DNA from 3 places in the Paenibacillus sp. TY11 genome. Region 2 is predicted to be linked to each of the others. Evidence: riboswitches for the same ligand, from Rfam matches in the RefSeq annotation. Region 2 holds a riboswitch; each other region holds the start of a gene.

Region 1 (2,267 bases), on a different contig from region 2:
GGAAATGCACTGGAAAATGCTTGCTGAGTCATCAATCCCGCATCCGTAGGACCGCTCCATACACCGCTAACGAGTAGCGTCAATCCGGTCATCACACAAATAACCATGGTATCAATAAAGACGCCTGTCATGGAAATCAACCCTTGCTCCGCAGGCCATTTGGTTTTGGCAGCTGCGGCTGCAATCGGTGCGCTTCCCAATCCGGCCTCATTGGCAAAAATACCTCTGGCTACCCCGCTGCGCATCGCCAGCATAATCGTAGCTCCGGCAAATCCGCCCGTTGCAGATGTAGTCGAAAATGCTGAATGGAGCACAAGCGCGATTGCGGCAGGAAGCTGGTCAGCAAACCGAATCAGTACAATGATACAGATCAGCACGTACAAGCCTGTTTTAAAAGGAACGACCTTCGTCGATACCTTGGCAATGCTTTTGAGTCCTCCAATGGTGACAAGTCCTGTAAGGATAGCAATAATCAGTGCCGTTACAATGGGCGGAACGCCAAAACTGTTTTCAGTCGAAGATACAATCGCTTTGACCTGTGGAAACGTTCCAATCCCGAACAACGCTACCAGCATGCCCGAAAAAGCAAACAGCATCGCCAGCGGTTTAAAACGGCGCCCAAGACCTTTCTCAATATAATACATCGGGCCGCCGGAAAATTGTCCATTCCGATCCTTCACCCGGTATTTTACGGCAAGTACACCTTCCGCATATTTCGTCGCCATCCCAAAAAAGGCTGCAACGACCATCCAGAACAAGGCACCCGGCCCGCCCAGCTTAATGGCTGTCGCTACGCCGACAATACTTCCTGTGCCAACTGTAGCCGCCAACGCCGTACTCAAAGCCGCAAAACTACTTACATCCCCGCTGCCTTCATTCGGGGCCTTACCGATCAGCTTGATCGCCAGGGGCAGGCGGAATACCTGCAACACTTTCAAACGTATGGTCAGCCACAACCCCGTTCCCATGACAAGAATGATGAGGGGCGCCCCCCATATCCAACTGCTAATCGCTTCTAACACATGTACCAAATTCATTTCAACCCGCTCCTCCAGCATAATAAAAAACAAAAAAGAGTCAAATCCGCTGATTCGACTCCTGGAGAGGTTAAAGGCACGAAAAAATACAACCATCTTGTGCAGGTTTCTACCTCTAATAGCTTATAAAAGCCTAGGGCATTCCCTGTCACAGGTTATTCGCGTCTCTGTCCTTTTGCCTGAGAGTTTAAGCAGATGTTCTCTGCGGTGCACCTTCGGCGCCCAATTAAGGGTCTCTCCAGAGTTCTGTCCGTTTACGGTCCCGCTTGTTGCTGTAATCAGCCCAAGCACCTGAGAGTTTTGCCCCTTCGGTCGGAACTTTCGTTCCATCTCCCGCAAACATCAACCAGACATATGAAATTTTTATTCATTATACAGAAAACTTTCAGTTTATTACAAGTGAAAAATTTGTGAAGACCGCTGAGATATCATAATGTGTCTATCAAAAAAGCGGGTATAGCAGATTTTCATCCTTAGGATGTCCCCTGCTATACCCGCCCAAGACGATATAGAGTGAAGCAGATTTACAATTCTTCACCATTGGTTGCAATTACATTTTTATACCAGTTAAATGAGTCCTTTTTGGAGCGTTGGAGCGTTCCGTTACCGTCATCATCCAGATCGACGTAAATAAATCCGTAGCGCTTGGACATTTCGGAAGTAGACATGCTCACAAGGTCGATAGGGCCCCAGCTGGTGTAACCAAGCAGATCAACACCGTCGGTAATCGCTTCCTTCATTTGAACAATATGCTGACGCAAGTAATCAATACGATATGTGTCATGCACAGAACCGTCCTCTTCTACTTTATCATAAGCACCTAAGCCATTTTCCACGATGAACAGCGGCTTTTGGTATCGGTCATATAACGTGTTCAGCGTAACACGCAGGCCGATCGGATCAATTTGCCATCCCCAGTCGGAGGACTGTAAATATGGATTTTTCACGCCGCCAATCAGGTTTCCTGCTGCTTTCTCACCTTCTGGACCTGCAGAAACGGTCAAGGTCATGTAGTAGCTGAAAGAGATATAATCGACCGTGTTATTTTTCAAAATTTCCGCATCGCCTGGTTCTGTGTGTATAACAACATTATTTTCTTCAAAATAACGATTCATGTAGTTGGAATATTCCCCACGGGCATGCACATCTGTAAAAAACAGATTCATCTGGTTTTCATGCTGACTTTTCAGCACATCCTCTGGGTTACACGTATGAGGGTAGCTTTCCATA
Region 2 (2,267 bases):
TGTTACGGTCCGCATTATAATGGTCGGAGATGAAGAATACACTCCCCCCGTTGTTCACATATTGCAGCAGGGCAGCCTGCTCGGATGCCTTAAAGGCAACATTCGCTTCACCGATGATAAACACATCATATTGGCGCAGCTTGTCATACGTTATAGCCTGCTCCCCATAAGTAAAAGGAATGGGGCGGTTCAATTGGTCCACTGTAAAGCCTACATTACGCAGTCCATTGGCAAAATCAGAGAAGGCGCCTTCAATGACCCAATCTGCTGCACCAGCGGTCTGTGCGTGCGTATTATCGAACAGCACCTTTTTGCCTTTTCCATCCGGCAATGTAGTACCGGGTTGATCCGGGTTGCCAGGATCAGGTTCGCCCGGATCACCAGGTTCCCCCGGCTCGCTTCCGCTCACCAGCTCGACAGCACTTGGGCTTTTCACTCCGCCAAAATTATTGTAGGCGCCGAGTGTACCCGTCACACGAATTTTGCCGCCGATCAGCTCAGGATGGCCTGATAACCCAAATTGCCCTCTGTACGCTGATGTCAGCTGTACATCCAATAGATTAGACGTATTACGTTCATTTGCCTGATCGGCAATCAGTACGTTAAAATCATTCGCAAACGGGGGAGAAAAGTTAGCCGTCTTCGATCCGGTAGCATGTCCGACGATGTAGCCTTCCACCGTCACCGTACCTCCACTGCCTTGGCGCTGAAGTGCTTCGGCTACTGTCAATGCTCCCTCTGCCTTGGCCTGACCGAATGGAACGAAGATCCCGATCAGCAGTGATACGATTGCTGCCAGATGCAGCATTCCTTTCAAGCGTGAACCTGTGAACCGCAAGCCTTTTACCATACGTCAATATCCCTCCCATTATTTCCATCAATGTAATTGTCCTCTATCAGATTAGCTATCAATCTTCTAATTCCTTCCTGATTTCATCCATAATTATGTAAAATCTAATCTTTTTTATTGGAAACGCGCCTGTTTATGTAAAAATTGAACCCTGTGATTGACACCGAGCACGGCATACATTACGCTAAGAAAGACATGTAGAACGGTATATGCGAATGAAGATGACGGGAGAGTCTGTCAGGGAGCCTACACTCTGGCGGCACCGAAGGAGCAAGACGCCAGCACCCGGCTGGCGGATAATCTCTCAGGTCCATGTATCGTCATCTGACGCAACTCTGGAGAGAGCGCAAGCCACCCAAGGGGTAAGGCGGTAAGGACACCGCACGAAACTCTCAGGTAACGAGGACAGAGATAAGGGAAACTTCCTTATCCTGTCCTTTTTTGTGCTCACATTGTACGTCAGCATTAGGAACCGTCTATACGCGCAAAGACGCGGCTATACCATATACTATGGTATAGAACATACAGGGGGCCACACCATGCGTTTCAAAGATGTATTTTCCATTATCGGCCCGGCCATGACCGGACCTTCCAGTTCACACACCGCAGGCGCGGTGCGGCTCGCACGCGTTGCCCGGCACTGGCTCGGGGCGCAGCCTGACCGTGCCCGCATGACACTGTACGGCTCCTTTGCCGACACGTACAAAGGACACGGTACAGACCTAGCGCTCATCGCAGGGCTGCTCAATTACGATACAGACGATCACCGAATTCCGGATGCCGAGCAATGGGCAGAGCAAGCCGGGATGACCGTGGAATTCGCCGTCAGCGGGCTACCCGCGCCTCATCCGAACACCGTCCGTTTCGAGCTGTGGAAGGACGAGGATCAGCGCACACTGCTGGGCTCCTCCATCGGCGGCGGCAGCATCCATGTCCAGCAACTCAACGAATTCCGAGTCAACCTGACCGGGGAGCTACCTACGCTGGTGCTTCTTCACTCAGATAAGCCTGGTACATTGGGCGCGGTGACTTCAGCGCTCGGCGCGGCTGACATTAACATTGCCTATATGCACGTGGATCGCAAAGGCCGGGATGGTGAAGCACTCACCGCCATCGAAACGGACAGTCCTGCTACGGCTGAATTGATCACAAAGCTGCGGTCCTTGCCTCATATGTACGAAATTAAAATGATTAATTTGAAAAAAGGAGCTGAATCCGATGCGGTTTAGCCATCTGCATGAGATCAGCGCTTTATGCGCTGAAGAATCCACCACGATTGGCCGCCTGATGATTCAAGAGCAGGTACAAGAGACAAATACACCTGAGGAAGAAATCTTCCGCCAAATGTCTGATTATTATGAAGTGATGAAGGAAGCCGTTCATCGCGGTCAGACGCAAGACACCGTATCCCGCAGTG
Region 3 (2,267 bases), on a different contig from region 2:
CACATCTTTACCGATCTCCACTTCGACCATCCAACCTTTTTCATAGGGAGATTCATTCACAAGTTCAGGCGTACTTTCCAGTGCTTCATTCACTTTCAATACGGTTCCCGTCACCGGAGCGAAAAGGTCGGATACTGTCTTCACCGATTCAATCGTACCAATCTCCGCCCCCTGCTCAATCGTTGCTCCCGCCCCAGGTAATTCCACAAAAACAATATCACCCAGTTGATGCTGTGCAAAGTCTGTAATACCGATTCGCACCGTTCCATCCTCTGTGCGCTGAACCCACTCATGTTCGTCCGTATACCAAAGTTGCTGTTTCACTTCACTCATCCTGTTCCGCCTCACTTTCATATGAATAAAATCGCTTTTGCTCACCTGTATTAGACAGGTTAAGATTATGACAACAAGAACATCCATGTCAATAATACTAACAAAAATACTTCATAACACCTTATGAAGCGTACGATATAAAAATATGATAGCTTATAATAAACGCTTACATATCCTTATTTATATATTAAATGTTTTTTCGATTGTTTTTGATGACATTTTTATTGACATTTTGAATGAATTTGCGTATTAATGGGTTATAGCAAATGCTTTTGGAAACACCCCGACAACTACATACGCGGATGAACGCGGAGGGAGAGACTACCAAAAAGATTCGCATAGCTGTTGCCGATTGTGAGACATAGGTGGACGCGAATCGGATCAAGTTGTTATCTGCAAAACCAGGTAACATACCGTTGATCCCAAAGGTAGCGCCGAAGGAGTAAACCTGCACTGCAGGTGAATCTCTCAGGCAAAAGGACCTCTGCCGGACGCATCTCTGGAGAGCATTCGCTATGGAGCGGATCACCCAAGGGGAAACCTGGTACACACCGGGGTAACTTTCAGGTATCAAGGACAGAGCTGAAAAAAGAGTATGGACTGCCGTCTATACGTTTTTTTCGGCCTGTCTTTTTTGTTTAGCCGATCACACCGGATAGGAGTGGAAAAATGACTAATTTGCGAAAAACGCCACTATATTCGTCCTACGGGACGCGGCCTGGGGTTCGTTGTATTGACTTTGGCGGCTGGGAGCTCCCCGTTCAGTTTAGCGGGATTCAAAAGGAGCATGAGGCCGTCCGGCAACGTGCGGGTTTATTCGATGTATCGCATATGGGCGAGTTTTTGGTTGAAGGCAAGGAGGCCGAAGCTTTTCTGCAAAGGGTAACCACGAATGATGTCAGCCAGTTGGAACCGGGTCAGGCACAATATTCGCTCCTGTGTTACCCCGATGGAGGTGTAGTAGACGACTTACTTGTTTACTGCAAAGGCCCGGAGCGCTACATGCTCGTTGTGAACGCCTCCAACATCGATAAGGATTGGGATTGGCTACTTCGTCATGTACCCGCATCCGTTCACATGGAGAATGTGTCTGATGCGATAGCATTGCTGGCGTTGCAAGGACCGGAAGCAGCACGTATTGTCGCAGCCGTGGCAGATACGGATATTACGAATCTGGCATCTTTCCGATTCCATGAGAACGTGCAATTGTTCGGAGCAAAAGCGCTTGTCTCACGAACCGGATATACGGGCGAAGACGGTTTTGAATTTTATGTACCTGCTGCGGAAGCACCAGCCGTATGGGATGGTTTGCTTCGTTCCGGTGAGTCGTATGGGCTGATTCCCGCTGGACTTGGTGCTCGGGATACACTGCGCTTTGAGGCGCGGTTGCCGCTGTACGGACAGGAGTTATCTGCCACGATTACACCACTCGAAGCTGGTCTAGGTTTCTTCGTCAAGCTAAATAAAGGAGATTTTATCGGCAGAGAAGCGCTGCAACGCCAGAAAGAACAAGGGATTCCTCGCAAGTTGATCGGGCTGGAAATGATTGATCGCGGTATCCCACGCGCCCATTATCCGGTATTCGCAGAAGGACAACACATCGGTGAGGTCACAACGGGAACCCAATCGCCCACCTTGAAGCGTAATCTGGGTCTGGCTCTGGTGGACAGTCGTTTTAGCGCCCTATCCACACCGCTGGAGGTTGAGATTCGTGGTAAACGCCTGCGTGCCGAGGTGGTGGCAGCACCCTTTTATAAACGCCCACGCTAATCTTAAACTCTCTTCATTTCTATAGAGCGAACATGTCAGATATGAACTTCTGGATTTTCCATTTCACGATTATTTATTAGCTAATTTACGATTTTAAATTTTGCTTTTCGAAAGGAGCCAGAACCTATGAAGCAGCATCGCTATCTCCCCATGACCGAACAGGA

What was found. Region 2 has a riboswitch for glycine ahead of sdaAB (L-serine ammonia-lyase, iron-sulfur-dependent subunit beta). Riboswitches for the same ligand answer to the same signal wherever they lie in the genome.
Region 1: linked by a shared signal. The riboswitch ahead of AC6EJC_RS22065 (alanine/glycine:cation symporter family protein) and the one ahead of sdaAB (L-serine ammonia-lyase, iron-sulfur-dependent subunit beta) in region 2 are both predicted to bind glycine.
Region 3: linked by a shared signal. The riboswitch ahead of gcvT (glycine cleavage system aminomethyltransferase GcvT) and the one ahead of sdaAB (L-serine ammonia-lyase, iron-sulfur-dependent subunit beta) in region 2 are both predicted to bind glycine.

What each region holds. Positions count from the first base shown of each region.
Region 1 covers NZ_JCBAIQ010000023.1:78,941-81,207, forward strand. Annotated here, with positions in the region: gene AC6EJC_RS22065 (alanine/glycine:cation symporter family protein) at 1-1,037, opposite strand, end outside; glycine riboswitch at 1,195-1,289, opposite strand; glycine riboswitch at 1,307-1,383, opposite strand; gene AC6EJC_RS22070 (glycoside hydrolase family 1 protein) at 1,562-2,267, opposite strand, start outside.
Region 2 covers NZ_JCBAIQ010000021.1:15,715-17,981, reverse strand. Annotated here, with positions in the region: gene AC6EJC_RS20770 (DUF6359 domain-containing protein) at 1-850, opposite strand, end outside; glycine riboswitch at 1,066-1,180, shown strand; gene sdaAB (L-serine ammonia-lyase, iron-sulfur-dependent subunit beta) at 1,390-2,079, shown strand; gene sdaAA (L-serine ammonia-lyase, iron-sulfur-dependent, subunit alpha) at 2,069-2,267, shown strand, end outside.
Region 3 covers NZ_JCBAIQ010000009.1:117,707-119,973, reverse strand. Annotated here, with positions in the region: gene gcvH (glycine cleavage system protein GcvH) at 1-333, opposite strand, end outside; glycine riboswitch at 636-827, shown strand; glycine riboswitch at 828-923, shown strand; gene gcvT (glycine cleavage system aminomethyltransferase GcvT) at 1,003-2,103, shown strand; gene gcvPA (aminomethyl-transferring glycine dehydrogenase subunit GcvPA) at 2,230-2,267, shown strand, end outside.